DNA from 2 places in the Shewanella marisflavi genome. Region 2 is predicted to be linked to the other one. Evidence: riboswitches for the same ligand, from Rfam matches in the RefSeq annotation. Region 2 holds a riboswitch; the other holds the start of a gene.

Region 1 (11,085 bases), 230 kb from region 2:
AGCAGATTGCCAGGGCATCGGGTAGCGCCTTGATCACCATAGTACGAGACGGTATTACCGTTATCGGTATGTTAGGTGTGATGTTCTACAACTCTTGGAAGCTTTCTTTATGCATCCTGATTGTCGGGCCGCTTATTGGTCTGGTGATTGCTGTGGTCAGTCGGAAGTTTCGCAAAGTATCAAAGCAGATCCAGACCGCCATGGGTGGCGTGACTTCAGTTACTGAGCAGATGATCAAAGGGCACAAGAATGTGTTGGTATTTGGTGGACAGAAAACCGAATCTGAACGCTTTGCCAAGGTCAATGACGAAAACCGTTCACGCACCATGAAGCTAGCACTGGCTCAGGCGATCAGCCAGCCACTGGTGATGGTGATAGGCTCTTTTGCGTTGGCTTTCGTGCTATATGCCTCAAGTCTTGAGAGCATGCGCGTCGATCTCACTGCGGGGACTTTCGCTACTATCCTAGCGGCTATGCTCGCCATGTTGCAGCCAATCAAGAGCCTTACGCGGGTTAACGCCGAATTTCAGCGAGGTATCGCTGCGTGTAGCACTATCTTCGCCATTCTGGATACGCCGACAGAGGTAGACAAGGGTACCTTTGAAACTAAGCGAGTTGAGGGGCGCCTTTGCTTTGATAAGGTTAACTTCCGCTATGACAATCAAGAAGGCTTGGCACTTAAAGAGGTGGATTTTTGCGTGAACCCTGGGGAAACCCTGGCACTGGTTGGCCGCAGCGGTTCGGGGAAATCGACCATCGCCAGCCTGATCACCCGCTTCTATTCTGACCTTGAAAGTGGTGATATTCGCCTCGATGATGTCAGCCTGAGAGATTACAAGCTGGCCTCTTTGCGTCAGCAAGTGGCCATGGTTTCCCAGCAGGTCACCCTGATCAATGACACGATAGCTGCCAACATTGCCTACGCGTATCCCGGAGAGGTGACCGAGAAGCAGATCATTGACGCTGCTAAGCTTGCCAATGCTTGGGAGTTTATCAGTAATATGCCTGAGGGGATTCATACTCAGGTGGGTGAAAACGGCGTCATGTTATCGGGTGGACAGCGACAACGTATCGCCATTGCAAGAGCGATACTGCGCGACGCGCCGCTATTAATCCTCGACGAGGCAACATCGGCGCTGGATACCGAATCGGAAAAGGCTATTCAGACAGGTCTGGATAACCTGCGTCAGAATCGTACCTCCATCGTCATTGCCCACCGCTTGTCGACCATTGAAAATGCCGATCAGATCCTGGTCGTTGATCAGGGTAAGGTCGTTGAGCGAGGCACTCATAAAGAGTTGCTGGCGAAAGAGGGGATCTACTACAACCTTTATCAGATGCAGTTTGGTAGTTAATGCAGGATCTCGTTAATCGCCTATGGTACGACAGGCAGTTAGGCTTCCACTGGTTGCTTATCTGCCTCTTGTTGCCGCTTAGTGGTCTGTTTTATCTGATCACCAGTGTAAGAAGACGCCTGTTTGTATTAGGCATGAAGCAAAGTCAGCAACTCCCTGTGCCTGTTATCGTTGTTGGTAACATCACAGTTGGAGGAAGCGGTAAAACACCAACCGTCATCTATCTTATTGAGCTGCTGCGCCGTCATGGCTATCACCCCGGGGTGATAAGTCGTGGTTATGGGGTTGAGTTCACCGGCACTAAGCAGGTGCTTGCTGGCATGTCAGCCAGTGAGGTAGGGGATGAGCCCGCCATGATAGTTGCGCGCACTCAGGTGCCTATGGTGATTGGCAGTAACCGAGTTGCGGCAGGGCAAGCACTGCTGGAGTGGCAAAAGGTCGATATCATCATCAGCGATGACGGTTTACAGCACTATGCCCTGCAAAGAGATATTGAGATCTTAGTGCTCGATGGCAAGCGTCGATTCGGTAATGGCTTGCTCTTGCCTGCCGGGCCGTTAAGAGAAGGACGCTGGCGTCAAAAGAGGGTAGACCTTACGCTAGTCAATGGGCAGAGCACGCACTCGGATGAATTTACCATGGGTCTAGTGCCTGCGTCATGGCGCAATGTAGCAAATGGCATTGAGGCCGATATTGATTCAACGGCAGATGCGGTTGCTATGGCTGGAATTGGCAATCCCCAGCGTTTTTTCGATACCTTAGCCAGTATGGGGATTAATCCAGCTATCCAACATGCGTTTGATGATCATCAGGCCTATCGGCTCGAGGATGTTGAGGCCATTGCCCATGGTGCTAAGGTGTTGATGACAGAGAAAGATGCGGTTAAATGTCGCGATTTTGCAAAGTCTAACTGGTGGTATTTGCCGGTAGATGCCAAGATATCACCAGAGTTTGAACTGCAATTGCTTAGGCTGCTTGAGCAGCGAAAAGAAGTACAACAAGGAAAATAACATGGCGTTTGATAAGAAACTTTTAGAGATAGTAGCCTGCCCAGTGTGTAAGGGTAAGCTTGAGTATGACAAAGCTAATCAACAGCTTATCTGTAAGGCTGACCGTTTAGCCTATGCCATTAATGAAGGGATCCCTGTGCTGTTGGAAACCAAGGCAACACCTTGGACTGAAGAAGCTTAATCCTTTTATTGAGACGCGTGATGACAGGCGCGTCTCTTTCATTTTATCCCCCCAATTGCTCACAGAACCCACGTCCGTTGCCCCAAATATTGCTTTTGCCTCCGCCAGCACTGATAATCCCTGTTCATTTTTATCGGAGTACCTTGTGTGACTGTTACTAGCCTTCAAAGCGTGATTGAAAAATTGTTAGCGGAAAATCAAGGTGTACGAGTAGTCAGTTTCGAACATCAAGGGCATAAATATTGGCTTAAGCAGGCTGAGCACCTAACTGGCGCCATGCGTTTGCTCAAGGCACAGCCCCACGCTTCGTTACAGCTTGAAATCGCCACCCTGGCTAAACTTGCACAACAAGGTGCTCCTGTGCCTGAATTGGTTGCAAGCGGCGAGGATTTTTTGGTGGTGGCCGATGTGGGCATGCCGGTGAATCGCTGGTTGAATGCAGATGTTTCTGAGGCCGAGAAATTACAGATATTAAAAGATAGCGCCGCAGGCCTAGCACAGCTGCATTTGAAAGGGTTAGCGCACGGTAGACCCGCGCTGCGCGATATTTGTTGGGATGATGGGCAGGTGGCGTTTATCGATTTCGAGGCAAATCAGAAAGACAGCGATATGCATCAGCAACAGATCAGAGATCTTTTAGTCTATATTCACAGCCTCTATCGTTATATTGGTCCCCACCCAGAGATCGCCGAGCCTGTGATTGCCGCCTATCGCAACGCTGGTGGCGAATCACTCTGGCAGGAATCTCAGCAGCAGATGTTAAAGTGGCAGTGGTTGAATTATCTCATCGCACCGCTAAAGTCCATTGGTGGTAAAGATCTTCGTCCAGTCTATTGGTTATTAAAACATTTTAAAGATATCGCTTAGTTCATCATTTCTTATCTGTTCCGCTTCGAGGCGCCAAAATAGTCACTGGTGTTTCGAGGTGATTTCTTCTTTTTAGTCTTTCTTGGTTCAAAATATCGGGTTTAGCTTAATTTGTGGTGAAACATCCTTTATCGGTGGCGCCGCACCAATGTTTATTCTGGTTGCGTCAGCCTGTGTGGCATTTATACATTCATTGTGCGTTGATTTTCATGAGGTTTTAAAAATTGGTTAAAAAATAATCATTTTTTGGTTGAGTTAAACCTAATCAACTTGCTAGAATGCCCGTGTTCTCTGGGCTTCACGGCCCAGAAGGTTTTTTCGAAAGCACTCTCGAAACGGCAAGCATTAAGAAATTAATGTACGCAAAGCCACAGGCCCTAATTGCATAGCAAAGGGTGGCTGGGTTACCGAATGAGCGTTGATAGAGCCCTGTACTTGTACTGGGAGCTTTCGAAGTGATGTTGACTTTGAGAGGCCCTAGCTATGAGTTCAGTTCATTGCGCCGCTGCGCGTACCGATTCTACTTTCCTAAAAACCTTTGGTTTGGGCCTTTTGGGCGCAGGCCTGTTGTCGGCGTCGGCTATCATGCCAGTGCATGCAGGCACTCATGGTGAGCAAACCTCTGCGGCGGCTCAAGCTAAACGTGAAGCCAAGCAACAGGCACGTCTGACTCATAAGGCGGAGCTTGAAACTCAGACGCTACAACTATCAGCAGCTGCTGCACAATTCCTGAACGCCACTAAGTCAAATGAAGGTGCATCTCATGCTTCTGACGCGGCGCTTTACCAGCAACTTGAAGCGCTGGTGGCGGCTAGACAAGTAGAACAGCAGGCTCTTCTAACACTCGATCCTTATAGCGTCGTCTCTTCTGTATTGCCTATGGCAAAGCGTCGTGGCATGCCCGCCGAGATCCAGGCCAAACTAGCCCAGAAAAAGACGATCAGCGGTGAGCTGGAAATGGTCTATGAAGATTTTGATGACGCAGGTGAACATCGTCTGCAGTACATGGTGCGTACCGAAACTGGTCTAATTAAATTTTTCTTGGCTTCGGGCAGTTCAAAGGCACAGGCAAATCAATTACAACCCGGAGCAAAGGTTCGTGCAGAAGGTTGGCTATTTGGCGGCGATGAGGCTGGCGATGCCTTAATTGGCGATCTCGAAGTGCTCGCTTTAACCGATGGCAACACAGTTTCTTCTTCCGGTACCGGTGCGGCGCTTTCTCTTGCAAATACCACGGGTGAACAGCGCATTTTAGTGCTATTGCTTAATTTCCAGGACAATCCTCAACAACCTTGGACACCAGCCGAAGTACAACAGATGGTATTTGGCAAGGTAAATGATTTCTATCTTGAGGCTTCATACGGTCAGACTTGGTTAAGCGGCGATGTTAAAGGTTATTTAACGCTGCCAATCAACAGCACTTGTGATTACTATGGTATGGATAGTTATGCGCAGCAGGCGGCCCGCGATAGCGGTATCGATTTGAGCCAGTATCAGCGCTTGGTTTACATGATGCCAAAAATGGAAGGCTGTGGTTGGTTAGGACAAGGTACATTAGGGGGGAATCCTTCGCGTGCTTGGATCAATGGTGAGTTAAATTTAGAAACGATCGGCCATGAGTTAGGTCATAACCTAGGATTACGACATGCCAAAGAAATGAGTTGTGGTAGTGGATATCTTAGTAACACGTGCGTGGATATTACATATGGTGACAAACTGGATGTGATGGGTGATTCTCAAGGCCACTTCAATGTGTTTAATAAGGCACGTTTAGGCTGGCTGAGTGAGTCAAGTGGCGAGATTGTAACGGTTAATGTAGATGGTACTTATCGTCTTGAGCCATTAGTGGGTGAGTCACAAGGTGGCGCTAAAGGATTAAAGGTGCGTCGCGGTACCGATAGCCTGAGTGGTGAGCCACTATGGTATTACCTTGAGTATCGTCAAGCAGTAGGTTTCGACAGTTACTTATCAGGAAAGGCTGTGACCGAAGGGGTGTTAGTGCATCTAAATAGCAGTAAGACGGGAATAGATAGTAGTTTGATACTTGATATGACTCCACAAAGTAGCGTTGCAGATTTGGATGATGCTGGATTGAAAGCTGGTTATAGCTATACAGATAATGACGCTGGTGTGACGATAACCACTGAATCAGCAGATCGCTCTGGGGCTGAAGTTACCGTGTCTTATTCAGGTGGCACATGTGTACAGGCTAATCCTACACTTGCGCTTTCACAAAACAGTGATTGGGTTGCACCAGGTACAGCCGTTACTTACAGCGCAACAGTAACAAACAACGATAGCTTAGAGTGCGGTGATTCTCAGTTTAGTGTTAGCGTTCAGGTACCCGCTAATTGGAGTGCCAGCAGTGCAAGCCTAAGCCTGGCACCCGGCGCTACAGCCAATGTGAGCTTTAGTGTCGTTTCGAGCGGTGATGCCAACGACGGTTTCTATGACCTAGATGTCACTGCGCAAAATGCACAAGATAGCAATCTAGTGGCTACCGGACTGGTTAGCTATGTTGTTCAGGCTCCAGTTGCACAGTGTGTGTTAGCAGCACCTCAGTTCGTACTGACCAACAACAGCAGCGGTGAGGTTGCACCTGGTACAGGCGTGGTTTACCAAGGCATAGTGACTAATCTAGACAGTGATAGCTGTGATGTGAGCGACTTTAATCTGGCTGCCAATGTGCCTGCGGGTTGGTCGGCAACTGCGACTATGGTGAATCTTGCTCCTGGCCAAAGCCAGAACGTCAGCCTAACGGTGACTTCTAGCCTAAGCGCAGCCGATGGACAATTTGATTTCAACCTGATTGCTAGCAATGGTCAAAATGCGGGACTACAAAGCAGTGCGAATGCCAGCTATACGGTTCTTGATCCTGCCAAGCAATGCACTCTAGCTCAACCAAGTGTCAGCGTGAGCGGTGGCGCAGGCGAATATGATGCGGGTAGCCTGGTTCCCTATACAGTGACAGTGACAAACCAGAATGCAGACAGCTGTGCCGATGCCGTGTTTGCGATCAGCGCAACCGTACCTCAGGGCTGGAACGCCAACGGGGCGACCGTTAGCCTAGCAAGTGGTCAAAGTACGAGTGTCGTGGTGAGTGTTAGCTCTGCGCAGTCTGCGACCGCAGGTGCCTATGGTCTGGGCTTTAGCGCGGCAGACAAGAGCGACAATCAATATCAAGCAAGCGCACAGGCACAGTACAAGGTGGCTCAGCAAGCGAATACAGCACCGGTTGCGGTAAACGACAGTGCATCTGTATCTAGCGGTTCATCAGTCATCATCGCGGTGCTGAGCAATGACAGTGACCCTGAAGGTGATACCTTAACTCTGGTTAGCGTGACTCAAGGTAGCAAAGGTAGCGTAACCTTGCTGGCCGATGGCCGTGTGCAATATACACCGGGTAAGCGTTTCAAGGGGAGTGATAGCTTTAGCTATACTATCAGCGACGGTGAGTTAACCGCGACGGCGTCAGTGACCATAGGTCAAAGCGGTGGTGGTACCGGTGGTAAAGGTAATGGTAAAAAATAAACTATACTCATAATAAAAAGCCAAGGGCAATACCCTTGGCTTTTGCTTTATTTTTATTATATCAACAAGTTGAAGATACAAACCTTATTCTTGAGTTTCTACTTTAACAGTGACTGATGCATTGAAAGTATCGCCGCGACTGTTAGTTAGTGTGACGATAATATCCTGCAATAAGCCAATTGCATCTTTATTTTCCAAGCCCGGCTCAAATTCAATGGTAAAGGCACACTCGTAAAAGTCATCGATTGCACCTAGGTAACCGAAGGGGTGATCTTTTACACAATCGCCATAAGGAGTCATATCAAAATCACCACCGTTGTTCAACAGCCTGAATGAACCGATTAGAGCTTCTTCAGTAAAGACATCTTTTCCACCAACTGTCATACCTGTTAGTGTTGCATTAAATATGTCATCGTTGGTCATACGGACAACCACAAGCATACTGGCTGCAAAGTCGAGTTTAACTTTACCTTCAGATTTGATGAAGGTTACATCCGCGGTATCCATAGCCATTACATCTTGACCATCTTCGTCTTTACCTTTGATAGTCGCTTCGTTAGTGTGGGTATCTCCGAAATTACCTTGCACGTCCAAACCCTCGACGGTACAACTTGCGCTCTCACCGGGTAGTAGGACAAATCCTAATAGCGGTTCTTCGGGAATTGGATTTCCATTTCTAGTATCTACCTTACATTTGTCAGTGAGGTCTAAGAAAACGTCATCTGTCAGGCTACTGAATGTGACTGGATCAACAGTGGTTTGGCCATTTACCATATCATCAACACTGAACTTGAAGGTGTAGTTCACTTTTCTGAATACGCTAAGGTCATCTCCAGTTTCAGGAACTGAGGTTGGATTAGCGGTTTTCTCAAGGGTGATGGAGGATGGAATATTACTGATGAGCACAGTTGCTGACCCACTCGCTACAGCTTTGGTGTTTTCATTGTCATACGCCCAAGCCGTCACTTCATTCTTGTGGGATGGGTCATTAGTGGCATCAATGTGCCCTGTGAAATGGCAAGTGTAAGGAACACCAAGGTAAATCATAGTATTTATGGTGCAATCAGTACCGGAAATGCCGAAGACATTGTTAAACTTATCATCGTTTAGATAGGTTAGTTTCATAGGGGAATCCCAAGTACCGGTTGGAGCGATAAGCTCTACAGTAACGGTATATTCAACATCACCGCCAGACTCCGGAACCTGAGTTGGGTAGGGAGTTTTCGTTACTTTAATGACTGGTGATTTATTTGTTACCTGCACCTGTTTTATGTTAGAGCAGTGTTCGCCATCTACCGCTGAAACACCAACACTAGAACAGCTTACGCCGTCTAAAACTGGAGACTCATTTCTTTTTTCCAATGCTAATTTGATAACGTCATTGTAGAGTTCCGTTGGAGTATCAGGGAGATCTGGCAGATCTGTGTCGACAATGTGTACCTTGAAAGTACAGCTGTAAGTTGCACTTGGGGCAATCTCAAACCTTGTTTCCGGATCTACAGGTTTCTCACAGTTGCTAAAGACTAGGTAAATACCGTCGTCAGTTCCCACAGGTTCTGTAGGTCCCCATAAGTCAATGGATTTGTCGTAGTTACCATCGGCACCTATGTCAATCTCATCGCTAAGTGAAGCGATGAATAGAGAAGATAATTTATTGGGGTTGGTTAAGCTTAATGAGAACTCGTAGACCCCACCGGGTTCGTCATGGGTATTGGTACCAATCAGTGTTTTTTCAACAGTTGGTGCCTTAATCAGGATAGGAACATTAAGGGTGGCACAATTACACTTAGATTTGGTGTTTGGTACTTGGCCAGGGACTGGGTCGCGATCTACAGTACAATTGTCTCGTTCTTGGTTATCCCAAGCGGCGCAGTAGTGAAAGTCTGCTTCGTTGTTATCGTCTTCGTCGATACACAGCATAGTGATGCTTTGCTCTTTTAACTCATAGGTATCATTACCCCACTTTTTCGTGATATCACCACATGCATCGAAATCAAGGTTGGAATAAGTCTGTTCAGGTAGTGCGTCGCTAGCCATAGGTAATAACAGGCTGCAATAGAAGGGATAAGTTAAGCCATTGATGTTTTCATCATTGGAGAGCTGCACGGAAACATCCTGAGGGCTCTGATCGGTCAATGGTAGGTAGAAGGTGGTGTCATAACGCTCGTTAGCGTTGGTTCTCACCTTTATATCTGCAGTGAAGGTGATGATATCACCTGGTGTACACTCTTTTAGACTTGGATTAGTTACCTCAGTGATTTCCACATCATTGGCGGTACAGTTTAAGGAGTCCTGGGGTAGAGAATTACGTGAGTCCTCTGCCAGATAGGCATTTGCCATACAATATTCCCGTTCTAATCCAGGGAAAAGGTCTGCATTAGCGGTCGAGGTGGTAGCGCCATATAGACTGGCGCTGCTTATGAGGGCGATACCCAATGCCCTGACAAGCCGGTTAGATTTAAATCGTTTCATAATATTGACCTTTATTAACAAGTTAATATGGATAAAACGTCTTGTTAGTTCATCACTTTACGTCGTTGAAATTGGGATCAATTTCGACTAAGTGCCTATTCGTTGTTGCTAGGTTATTACTACTATTTCGGCGTATGCCGCTTTTAGTGGCTGCATTGATGGCGAATAAAACAGTGCCTCATGGTGCAGCGTCCAAATAGATGGCCTAATAAGAGCAAGCATTGGGCCAGAAAGATAAGTTTTTGATAAATAGCGGATTACTTTGCTTTTAGGGCGATTGGATTAGGTGGGGTGTTACATATGTGTAACACTGTGCGTTGTCCAAACGAAACGTGGACATGACGCTTGCTAAAGATGAGATTTTAATGATTGGCCAAACTTATGGTGTTATTGAAAAAATGGTGCTGGGTGAGGAAGGTAAAGCGCCGTCAAGTGATACAAGATAAATGCCTTTATAAAGTGCTTTGCGGCGCCAGATTTGAGTTAGTTAGCTTAATTAAGGGTTAAGTTCGTTGAGTTAGTCGAGTTAGTTCCGTTAATTGGTCTGGGTCGGTTTTTCTAAGGCGTCGATCACCGCTTTAAAAGTGTCATAGCTTTGTGCTCCAACCACTAACTTGGGCTCTATGAGTCGATTGTTTTCAAGTTTACCTATGAGGAAGCTTGGCGTACCACGAACGCCTATCGATGAGCCATAAACGATATCCTGTTCTATCTTAGCCAGGATGGTTTGATCTTCGAGGCAAGTGGCGAACTTGGTCATGTCCAGTGAGAGTTGCATCGCCGTGTCTTGATAGAGTTTGTCGCCCAATTGACGCATATTTTGAAACAAGGCCTCGCGCATTGGCCAATAAGCTTCTTGTTGTTGGGCGCAATTTGCGGCAATAGCGGCGCCTTTGGCTTTGGGGTGAAAGCCCAGTGGGAAATCTCTGGTGATATATTTCAGCTTACCTTTATCGATATAGTTGGCTTTTATTTTTGCGAAGGTATTGTCTATATAACGTTTACAGTAAGGGCATTGGTAATCTGAAAATTCGACGATAGCTACTTGTGCCGTTGCTGCGCCTAATGAGGGTAATTTGCCTTGCTCATCAGGATCATTCTGGTTGGGTAGGGTTTTGTGTTGTGGCTGTTGGCTCTGCATGGCAATGGCATGTATCTCTTTAACCTGGCTGCTCATAATGGCTACTTGCTGCTTAAGCTGACCGACTTCTTGTTTAAGATAGGCGAGTTCCTGATGCACTTTCTCATCCTCTTTTTGCTGACATCCAGTGCTGAGGAAGAGCAAGGACAGGCAGACAATTACTGTCGATTGAATTGATGGCATAAGTCGATCCTCTGTTTGTGCCACTTAAACTTAGCTATAGCGTTATCTTGCACTTCTTGATGAGGCGATAGAAAGTCGTTCGGGAGATATTGAGTTCACGGGCGGCTGCTGAGATATTGTGATGATTACGCTTAATAGCAGCCAGTAGCAGTTCTGTGTCAATTTCGGTTCTGTGTTTAGCAAAATCGACTACGTCTGACTCATCGTTAGCCGGGCAGGCCAATTTAATGCCAAGATCGGCTTCGGTGATCACATCACTTTCGGCCATGATGATGGCTCGCTGGATACGGTTTTTAAGCTCACGCACATTACCAGGCCATTGGTATTGGGTCATGGCTTGTAAGG
Region 2 (11,085 bases):
TAAGGGCGATAACGTGGTGAACGAAAGCGAGAACATGACCTGGTACCCAGGCTCAACGCTGATTAAACTGCTCAATACAGTTTCTGTGGAGCAGGACAGAAGCGAGTCATTCCGTTTCAAGGTGCAATATGTCAATCGTCCAAACCTCGACTTCAGAGGCTTCTGCGGTACGGTTGCGTCGGGCGAGATCCGTGTCGGCGATACGATTGCCGCCTTGCCATCAGGTAAAGAGAGCCGCATCAAGTCTATCGTCACCTTCGATGGTGAGCTGGAAAAAGCGGTGGCTGGGCAAGCGGTAACCCTTACGCTTACCGATGAGATAGATATCAGCCGCGGTGACATGTTGGTGCGTCCTCACGATAAACCCAATTCGACCACTCATTTTGAGGCCGACGTGGTGTGGATGACTGAAGAACCCCTGTGTGTCGACCGAGAGTATGCGCTCAAGTTAGGCAGTAAGGCGGTATACGGTTATGCCGATGCCATTAATTACAAGGTGGATATCAATCATCTGACCCAGCATAGCACCCAGCAACTGGCGCTGAACGAGATGGGCAACTGTCACTTCTCGGTCACCGAGCCTGTGCAGTTTGATGCCTATGATGACAATCGTGCAACGGGCGCCTTTATCATCATCGACAGGCTCACCAATGTGACTGTGGGCGCGGGGATGATCCGCAAGGCGATCGATGCTGGTAAGGGCAAGCAACGTGAGATCTCTGCCTTCGAGCTTGAGATGAACGCCTTAGTGCGTAAGCATTTCCCGCATTGGGGTGTGAAGGATATCTCCAAGGCATAAGCGAATCTAAACCGATGCTGCTCGCATTAGCGTAGCAGCATGTTGCCGGATTAAGATAGGACACTATGACATTAGGACACTATGACATTTAACGCTTATCTCACCATCGCCATCTTTGTCGCGACTATCGCGGGCTTGGTGCGCTTTCAAAACCGGCCTGCGCTGGTGTTTGGCGTGACCCTGCTGGTGTTGGTGGCGTTTAACCTGGTGACTAAAGAGCAGCTACTCTCCAGTATGTCGAACCCGGGTTTGGTGACCTTGGTGCTCTTGATCCTTTGCTCTTTTGCTTTGGAGAAGACCCGGCTATTGCGGGTTATCGCCTCAAAGGTGATAGTGAGCGGTTATCGCACCACCTGGCTGCGTCTGTTTGGCATGACGGCGCTGAGCTCTGCCTTGCTCAACAACACTGCCGTGGTGGCCACCTTGTTGTCGCCGATCCGCAATAACCCCCATCATGTGGCGAGTAAGTTATTACTACCGCTTTCTTATGCGGCAATTCTGGGGGGCACACTGACCCTGGTCGGTACCTCGACCAACTTAATTGTCAACAGTATGGTGATTGATGCATCAGGCCAGTCGCTCTCTTTCTTCTCTTTTACTGCGATAGGAGCCTTGCTGGTTGTGGGTTGCGGCCTGGTACTGCGTTTGGTGTCACGCTGGCTGCCGGATATCGCCCATCAGGAGACCTGCTCTAAAGGCTATTTCATCGATGCCAAGGTGGTCGAGGGCTCAGAGCTCATCGGCCGCTCGGTAGAAGATAATGGCCTAAGGCATCTCGAATCGCTGTTCTTAGTTGAGGTGGTGCGAAACGGGCGCCTTATCAGTCCGGTCACGCCCACCGAGGTACTGCAACTCGACGACAGACTAATCTTCAGCGGCGATATCACTAAGGTGATGCAGCTCAGCCAGTTCTCAGGCCTTGAGATGTTTGCCGAAAAAAATGGTCTGCTCGACACTAACCTCACCGAAGTGGTGGTGAAACAGGAAAGTGTGCTGGTGGGCAAGACCATGAAGAAGGCGGGCTTTCGTGCCCTGTTTGACGCCGCTGCGGTGGCCATTCGCCGTGATGGCGAAGAGATCTCCGGTAAGCTCGGTGAGGTGCAGATTAAAGCGGGTGACTTTTTAGTGCTGGCGGTCGGTAAGGACTTCCTTACCCGCCACAATATCAGCAAGAACTTTATTGTGATTAGCGGCGTTGAGCCTGAGACCCGCATTAATGGCAAGAAAGCCTGGATCTCCATCGGCGGCTTTGTGTTGACCTTGACCCTTGCCGCCACTGGCGTGGTCGAGATGCTACAAGGCATGTTATTACTGCTGGGCGTGTTGATCTTCAGTCAGTGCCTCAATGTCAATGAGGTGGTGCGCCGCTTCCCTGTGGATATCTGGCTGGTGGTGGCTTCGGCCATCTTGCTGTCTCACGCGCTGGTTAATAGCGGTGTGGCAGAGTTAGTTGCAAACTGGGTAGAGAGTAGCGCAGATAGCGATCATCTGATGCTGGCGTTACTGCTGGTCTATCTGGCCACCTGGCTGATGACCGAGCTTGTTACCAATAACGCGGCGGCAGCCTTGATGTTTCCCATCGCCTACAGTATCGCCTTAGGCTTTGGGGTGGATTTTCTGCCCTTCGTGATGACGGTGGCCTTTGCGGCGAGCGGTAGCTTTATCAGCCCTTACGGTTATCAGACCAATCTCATGGTGTATAACGCCGGGCGTTATCGCCTGATGGACTTTGTAAAAGTAGGTGTTCCCGTAAGTTTGGCCTATGGCGCGATTGTTTTGTTAGCCGTGCCTGTGTTCTTCCCATTTTAGCCATGGGTTTGCTCAGTCTTAATTCACTGCCTAGCAGTAAAAATTGATTTTTAAGGAAAGCCGATGTCCCCCTATAAGACAGTCGATGTAAATGTGAAATCCAGCGATGTCCAGTGGCACCAGGCCAGCGTGTCTCATGATGAGCGTACACAGGCCAATGGTCATAAAGGTGCCGTGCTTTGGTTTACCGGTCTGAGTGGGTCGGGCAAGTCGACTATCGCCAATGCGGTTGATCGTCTGCTGCATGACAAAGGCTGTAAGACCTATGTGCTCGACGGTGACAATGTGCGTCACGGCCTTAATGGCGACTTAGGTTTTTCCGACGAAGACAGGGTTGAGAATATTCGCCGTATCGGTGAAGTGGCTAAGTTATTTGTCGATGCTGGCTTGCTGGTCTCAACCGCCTTTATTTCACCTTTTAGCGCCGATCGTAAGATGGTGCGTGACCTGCTGGGCGCGGGGCAGTTTATCGAGATCTTCATCGATACGCCGCTTGATGTCTGTGAGCAGCGCGATCCTAAGGGGCTCTACAAAAAGGCCCGAGCAGGGGAGATTAAACACTTTACCGGCATAGACTCAGCCTACGAGGCGCCACTGTCGCCAGAGGTGCATGTCAACAATGCTGAGCAATCGGTGCAGCAGTGCGCCGAGCAGGTAGTGGATTATCTCGCCGAGCAGGGGCTGCTGAGCGCGGTTGCTACAGAGCTATAGCGTCCTAATACCGTTTAACCAAGAGTCCAACTCCTACTCCGTATAAGAGTATGAACCTTATAACCTTTCCCTAGCTAAAAGTTATATAGTTCAGTAGCGGATATTCATTTCACCTCTACTCAAAGCTAAAAAACGGTCTTCTGTTGCCAGAAGACCGTGCCAACATGCTAATAATGTTTATTCACTATCGCAGTGATTGTCCTCATTGAATGCTGTGACGGCTTGAACAAATGCCGAATACTCTGATCTATCCGCTTTGCTTACTACATCATTAAAGTCTTTCTCGAATAAGAAAGCTTCAGCGTCATTAAGTAACTGTACAGTATAAGAATTATTTGTATTGAGCTTAGCCGCTATCAACTGGGCATAGAGCATGCTGTAGGTTTTACCTTTAGCACTCCAAAGTGATCCATTATAGGGTTTATCACCTTCCTCTTTATCACCGAAACGGCCAATGATTTCATCGATTAGCAAGCCGTTAATGGTAACAGTAGCGCCATTCCATGCGTGGTTCTTCCAATATCCAATCGTTTTACTGCACATGACTAATGGGCCTGTAGTCATGTCACCATAAAGGTGATCAAATGGCAGATCATCTTTGTACATTGGATAATTACCGTTAGCTACGGCAGAAGCGTCAACGACGCTTAACTCTCTAATAGCGTTACCTATACCATTTGAGCCTAAAAGGTTGCCCAGGCCTCCAGCACGAAATGCCAGCCCCGTGTAGCGCTCAGAAACAGGACCGATAAGTTCTGCGCCTACTGTTTCTGAGGGAGGAATGGGAAGGGTAAGCTCGAAAAGACCATTCTGGTTGACCATATACAGTGTGCCGTATTGATCAAATGCGATATCACCACCATTACCTACCGTTAATGTCCCGACTAAAGTAGCCTCTGCTGTAGACTTGTTTATTGAATAGAGTCCGCCTGTAGTCTTATTGGTAACATATAGCGTTCCATCTGGAGATACGGCAGCTTGATCTGAGTCTCCTGAAAAGTTCGCTAGTGGGCCAATTAGATCTACTGTAGCGGTGGCGACTTCATATTTAATGAGGGAATTGTTATCGATTAACCATATGATACTGCCGTCTTGTTCTGCGGCGAGTGAATCGACATGGTTGAAATCAACGATGCCGTCTGGCAACAACGACAGGTTTGCGTGCCCACTAACTGAGTCTATATCAACGCGATATAAGGCTGATTTTCCATCAGCAGGTCCCATGGTATCTGAAAGATAAATAACATCATTCACTGCGAGTGCGGAAAGCGAGAAACTCGCAATTACTGACGCTAGTAACACATTACTCTTTTTCATTTCTTTAGCTCCTTGCTTGTCCGAAAGCTATCGGTGCATATTACGCCGATAAAAAACGGGCTCCGTTATAATGTAGTTAACGGTAACCCGGCTATCTCGAACTTGGAGGAGACCCGTGGTTTTGCGTCTCTGTATTGCTACAGGTTTGCCTTTTCGTCCATAAGGTATAGCAGCAATTTGAACAAGTGCAATGGGTCTAGGATTGCTAAAAACAATGACAAATTGTTGAGGCTGGAATTACTCGATTAGTATCAGAAAGTTGTTATATATAGAGGGACTCTATCGCTTGCTTAAATTTTGCATATTTGCGATTAGCAGCAGGATAGTGAATTTGGGCAATTCAAATCGAGTAAACCCAAGCAAGCTGGCGCGTCTCCTAATCAATAGGTTGGCGCCAGTGTATGGAGGAGGTGGCTCACGGGGAAAACTTCAATGCCTGTTGATGCTAAGGCTTAAAAACTTCTCTCCCACAGGGCATAGAGGGTCGCGTCCCAATCGTCATCGCCTGCCCGTACAAACTCACGATAACTCACTGTGCCGCCAAGTTTTAGCGTGCCCTTTAGCCAAGGCCTATGGTAGCTGGTATCAAGTTGGTATACCCGCTCATATTCACCAGGGGATACGGGGTTGCCGCCATCTTCATTGCCGGTATCGATACCATCGGTGTTGAGTCTCAGCCAGCGGAATTTATTGGTGATACTGTGGCCGCGCCCTAACTGAGTGATCCCACCAATGACTAAGGTTTCAGAATCATTGTCATAGGTACTGCCGAGGCTTTTGCCATAATAGCGGTAGCCGCTTTTATAAAAACCATGTTCATACAGACAGTTGTACGCATTGGGGTCAATGCCGCAGGCAACCTTGGTATCGGAATATTCAACAAAGAAGCGAGTGTTAATTTCGCTAATCATAAAATCGACCCCACCCATGTTGGCGGCGTTGATCAACTTGTTTTTGCCGTGGTGATAGTCTTCATGAATACGCTCATAGTAGATACCATAGGGGATGCCAAAGGCGGTGTCTGACCAGCGAAAATCATAGCCAGCGAGCATGTTCTCTTGGCCATTTTCAATTTCGCCTTCTGATTGTCCGCCATTAAACAAACCGTCCCACCAGTCACCCAGACTATTGCCATATCCTTCGCCGCCCCACTGCATGGTCCAGGAGAAGCCTACCTCGAGTTGAGAGATAGGTCTGAGTGTGCCTCGAGCGCCCCAATGTTTGGTTTCAGGCACATAGCGGTCACTCTCCATCTCACTGAAACTGGTGGTAAAGGTCCAAGGGCCTATCCAGTTAAGCCAAGGCGTCTCGAAGGCAGCGCTGTTATGGCGACTAAAAGTAATGCCCGGCATAGGGCGAGCGTTGGTCGTTTGGATTAGACCTGAATCCCAGCCCGGTCCCCAGTATTTATGCTGCGCGCCGGCGCTGATAATCCAGTTACCTAGCATTACCGCAGCAAAGCTGTTGTCCAGTCGAGCGCTTTTACCATCTATTGGATCGTCATGGTAGCTGGCAGAGAGTCGTCCGCTAAACCATTCTTTAGTGACCTCGACATCTACCGTGGCTTGCGCCTTATCTCGGTAGTCATGGCCAAACCCCAAAAAGCGCGCGGTATCGGTTGCTGCGCTCAGGGTAAAGCTGGTGTCTAAGCCTTGATGATCTTTGGCATAAGCGTTTATCACCCTGTCGTAGGCAGCAGCCTGGGCGGATGTGAGCTGAGGGAGTTCTGCGCTATCGAGATCTTGTTTGATACCTGCCCACATCAAGGGATAGGTCGTCACAGGTTGCTTGATGATCCCGGTATCGGCAAGCAATTGAATGTCAGCGCGTAGCGGTAGATCTGTCGGCTCAATCCACCAAGCCGCTTGGCTGGAGAAACTGCACATAAGCAGTAGGCCTGCCGGGAGATATTTGTTCATATGAAGGCGAAATTTCTGTCATTTAATCATGGGCAGATTTTATAAGTAATTAATTAATATACAAGGTAATTGTACATTTTTGTGCGATGAGAGCGTATTTGTCATTTAGCTGTTTCAAAGCAGTGGCTTATCGGTATTGTATTTGTGAGACTTGAGTTGGTGAGTCGTTGTCAGTATTACGTAGCAGAGTAGAAATGAAGCCGTGTATAAGCCTGCTTTAGCCCAAAGTGACACATGCCTGAATACGAATGCAAGTCGTGTTAAAGGCTTTTCTTGGGGTAGTGGCTAGCTTAGTATCTTTTAAACAAAGTATGATCAAATTGTTATTAAATTCTTGGGATCATAGATGGCATACTAAAAGGCATCGAGCAAAGAAGAGAATTCATATTGTGAGTCATACATTTAAGCAAGAATGGTTAGCCGAGTTGGTCGAGATAGCCAAACAAGCGGGCGAGGCAATTATGGCCGTTTACGGCACCGATGAGGTTGAAGTCACGGCCAAGGCTGATGATAGTCCTGTGACGGCCGCCGACCTGGCCAGTCACAAGGTGATTGTTGATGCGTTGGCGCGTTTAACCCCTGAGATCCCCGTGATGTCAGAGGAGGCGGCCGATATCCCTTGGGAGACCCGTCGTCAATGGCAGCAATATTGGCTAATAGACCCGCTTGATGGCACCAAAGAGTTTATTAAGCGTAATGGCGAGTTTACCGTCAATATCGCCTATATCGAAAATGGTCGCGCCGTGGCAGGTGTGGTTTACGCACCTGTATTAGATAAGTGCTATTACGGCGCCCTGCATCTGGGAGCCTGGTTAGCCCACGGCGATCAGCTGGTTGAGTTGACACAAGAGCAAATCAAGGCGCCGAGTGTGCCAAGAGTCGTAGGAAGCCGCTCCCATGTGAGTCCTGGCTTAGCCGCCTATCTCGATGAGCTGGGCGAGCACACTATGACCAGTATCGGCAGCTCGCTTAAGTTCTGTCTGCTGGCGGAAGGTAAGGCTGATATCTATCCCAGACTGGGCCTCACCAGCGAGTGGGATACTGCGGCGGCCCAGGCTGTATTAGAGAGTGTTGGCGGTAGTGTGATCAATGCCGACACGGGGCTACCACTGGATTACAACCAGAAAGAAGACATTTTAAATCCCTACTTTATTGCCACGGCGAAGCATTGGCTCGAAAAGTAAGATAAAGAGAATAAGATTGGAGCAGAGAATGATGAGAATGGGTGTTGATTTGGGCGGAACCAAGATAGAGCTGGTGGCCCTGAGCGAAGCGGGCAAGGAGCTGTTCAGAAAGCGGGTCCCCACACCACGAGAATACAATGCCACCTTGGATGCTATCGAGGCACTCGTCAACGAAGCCGAATCCACATTGGGCCAAAAGGGCACTGTGGGCGTCGGTATCCCCGGGGTGATCTCGCCTTTCTCTGGTCTGGTAAAGAATGCTAACTCTACCTGGATCAACGGCCATCCCCTCGATTTAGACTTAGGTGCACGTTTAGAGCGGGAGGTTCGCGTGGCCAATGACGCCAACTGTTTCGCGGTTTCCGAGGCTGTGGACGGTGCTGCGGCAGGTAAGGGATTGGTGTTTGGGGTGATCATAGGCACAGGCTGTGGTGGTGGTATTGCCATCAACGGCAAGGTGCATGGTGGCGGTAACGGCATCGGCGGCGAGTGGGGACACAATCCACTGCCTTGGATGACCCCTGATGAATTTAATTCGACCGAATGTTTCTGCGGTAACAAAGATTGTATTGAAACCTTTATCTCTGGTACCGGCTTTGTGCGCGACTATAAGGCGGCTGGCGGCGATGCCCCAAGCGGTATCGAGATTGCCCGCAGAATGGAGCAGGGTGAGGAGCTGGCAACTGCGGCATTTGAGCGCTTTATCGATCGTCTGGCGCGTTCACTGGCGCATATGATCAATATGCTCGACCCAGACATTATCGTGCTCGGTGGCGGTGTGTCTCACATCGAAGCCATCTACCCAAGACTACCTGCCGTGCTGTCTAAGTATGTGCTTGGCGGCGAATGTCGTACCCCAGTGGTGCAAAATATGTATGGCGGCTCATCTGGCGTGCGCGGCGCCGCTTGGCTGTGGTAATGACTTACGTCCGGCGCTAGGTTACACTTGCCCCCACTTTTCATTGGGGGCAAAGGATAGCCATGTTCTGGGTAAAAAAACTAATTTCACAACTGTTAATGCCGATCCCGTTATCGGTATTTCTTCTGCTTATCGCCATCGTAATCCTCAGGCGACGTAAACTGGTCAAGACGCTGATTGCTTCATCCTTTACTATCCTCTTGCTGCTCAGCAGTCAGTGGGGCAGTTATCAGTTGGCCAATACCCTTGAGCAACAATATCCGGTGAATAATACGCCCATGGCGCAGGGCTGCGTGGTGATGGTGCTCGGTTCTGGCCATGACTCAAGCATCTCTGAGCGGGCAACGCTGCAGCTGTCGGCCACGGCGCTGGCTCGCCTAACAGAAGGCGTGAGGCAACTCGGGCTTGGTCAGCAATGTCAGCTGGTGGTTAGCGGTTGGGGAGGCAGCGACGCCATTCCTCAGGCTCAGGTAATGGCCAATGCTGCCATGGAGCTTGGGGTAAAACCTGAGCAGATCATTCAGTTTCCGCTGGCAAAGGATACCCTGGAAGAGGCACAATTTCTCGAGTGGGAAATTGGTGATAGGCCCTTTAGGCTGGTGACCTCGGCGACTCATCTGCCCAGAGCTATGATGATATTTCACCAGGCAGGCATGCATCCTCAAGCGGCACCTGCCGATTTTATTGCCCGTGGCGGCTACTGGTGGCAGTTAGATGCCCGTAATCTGTTGGCTTCTCAGCGGGCCATTCATGAGTATGTGGGACAGGTTTGGCTGAAGATTAAATTTGCCCTAGCAGATTAACGTTTGGAGATTATGGAACAAGAAGCTGTTGTCATTCGCGCAATGACCAAGCGCAATGCGCGCACATTCACCTTAGTTGGCATCATCGCCTTGGCCTGTGCTTTGGTGATGTTTATCGTCTCCAAGGCGCTTATGGGGCCGGGGATGGTGTTTTTTATTTTCGGTATGATCTTTACTGTGCTGGGAGCGGCTAAGTGGTTGCAACCAGACGTGAGTATAGAGCTGCGCCCTAGAGGCTTGGTGTATCACCATCACAGGGGCACCATCTATATGGAGTGGCAGAACATACAGCGAGTCGATATTCCGCGAAGTATTCAGTCTTTTGATAGCCATGATCTTCCCTACATAGGGGTAAGGTTAAAGTCTTTGTGGCCGTTGATCGATGATATTCCGCCAAGACTGGCTACCGGGCTATTGAGTGAGCAGCGCCCGCTGTTAATGTCTTCGCTGACCTTAGATGGTGAGCTGGCGGATCTGGAGCGTTATCTTAACTCTGAGTTCACCCCATTTACCCTGGAAGGAGAGCAGCTTAAGGGGGTACAGGCAATGTTTGCCCGGCGCTGCGAGCAGCTCAACACGCAACTGGGTTACCATGTCTATCTGCCGGTGGATTGTTTAGACCGGGAGCCGAGGGAGTTTATCGCCCTGGTTCGGGAATATAAAAACAAGGCCACACAATAGTGTGGCCTTGTTACTCAAGCCATGCTGGGCTTTTATAGAAAGCTGGGAGTCTATGAAGAGGTTGTCAGTTCTTTAATATAATTATCTAGCTGAGACTCGCCTTGATGTTCTGTTTTGCTCTGAAAGTCTGTGTTGTCAGGCTCACTGGAGAGCAGGGCGACTTCTTCTCGCACTCGCATACCAATAAACTGGCCGCCTTCGAAGATCTCCATCGAGTTACAGGCAATCTCGCCTTCGACACTGCCCGTGCTGGTAATGTTAAGCTTTTCACACTTCATCTTACCCTTAAACACGCCAGAGACTTTAAGCTCTTTGCACTGCAGCTCGCCTTCGATATAACCATCGGCTTCAATGGTCAATTTACCGGTCGCACTGATCTTACCGTGCACTTCGCCGCCAATAAGGGCTTCGCCCGCAAAATGCGTTTCCCCGGATAATTTAGTCCCTTGTGCTATAAAAGTGAGACCTGCGTTGTTATTTTTCTTTCCAAACATAATGATTAACTTTTTGGCCCGTTTGGACCAATAGTACCCTTAAATTTTGTGCAGCAAAACCACTAATATTTGGCGCTCGCTGTCAGATTTTTGGCAACCTTGCGCTAGGCTCAAGCCAGCTTGATTGACTGGTTAGGGCAGGGGGCAACACAGGCGCCGCAGCCGGTACACAGCTCAGTGTCTATCTCAGGCTTGGGGGCTCGACCTATGCCTGGGGTAAAGGTGATCGCTCTGGGATCGCAGGCATCTTTACAGGTCTGACAATAGATGCCGCTATTGGCCAGACAGGTGTCGTTGACCGATGCCTTTATCTGCCATGGGCTTCGCTCAAGATCGGTGAACAGCGGCTCGGGACAGATCTTGGCGCACTCGCCGCAGAAGGTGCATTCGTCTCGACTGAAATTCACTTCAGGAAAACCACCATCACCGCGAAAGAGGATCTGGGTCTC

What was found. Region 2 has a riboswitch for cyclic di-GMP ahead of CFF01_RS12325 (YncE family protein). Riboswitches for the same ligand answer to the same signal wherever they lie in the genome.
Region 1: it holds a riboswitch for cyclic di-GMP, as region 2 does, so the genes downstream of both, CFF01_RS11135 (Ig-like domain-containing protein) here and CFF01_RS12325 (YncE family protein) in region 2, are expected to answer to the same signal.

Annotation. Positions count from the first base shown of each region.
Region 1 covers NZ_CP022272.1:2,545,238-2,556,322, reverse strand. Annotated here, with positions in the region: gene msbA (lipid A export permease/ATP-binding protein MsbA) at 1-1,355, shown strand, start outside; gene lpxK (tetraacyldisaccharide 4'-kinase) at 1,355-2,365, shown strand; gene CFF01_RS11145 (Trm112 family protein) at 2,367-2,546, shown strand; gene CFF01_RS11140 (BUD32 family EKC/KEOPS complex subunit) at 2,694-3,413, shown strand; cyclic di-GMP riboswitch class I at 3,741-3,825, shown strand; gene CFF01_RS11135 (Ig-like domain-containing protein) at 3,897-6,944, shown strand; gene CFF01_RS11130 (hypothetical protein) at 7,029-9,416, opposite strand; gene CFF01_RS11125 (thioredoxin domain-containing protein) at 9,952-10,740, opposite strand; gene CFF01_RS11120 (sigma-54 dependent transcriptional regulator) at 10,775-11,085, opposite strand, start outside.
Region 2 covers NZ_CP022272.1:2,778,571-2,789,655, reverse strand. Annotated here, with positions in the region: gene cysN (sulfate adenylyltransferase subunit CysN) at 1-799, shown strand, start outside; gene CFF01_RS12335 (SLC13 family permease) at 881-2,608, shown strand; gene cysC (adenylyl-sulfate kinase) at 2,672-3,319, shown strand; gene CFF01_RS12325 (YncE family protein) at 3,497-4,636, opposite strand; cyclic di-GMP riboswitch class I at 4,715-4,796, opposite strand; gene CFF01_RS12320 (capsule assembly Wzi family protein) at 5,089-6,555, opposite strand; gene cysQ (3'(2'),5'-bisphosphate nucleotidase CysQ) at 6,945-7,739, shown strand; gene mak (fructokinase) at 7,768-8,658, shown strand; gene CFF01_RS12305 (ElyC/SanA/YdcF family protein) at 8,721-9,461, shown strand; gene CFF01_RS12300 (DUF2982 domain-containing protein) at 9,474-10,142, shown strand; gene CFF01_RS12295 (bactofilin family protein) at 10,193-10,636, opposite strand; gene napF (ferredoxin-type protein NapF) at 10,747-11,085, opposite strand, start outside.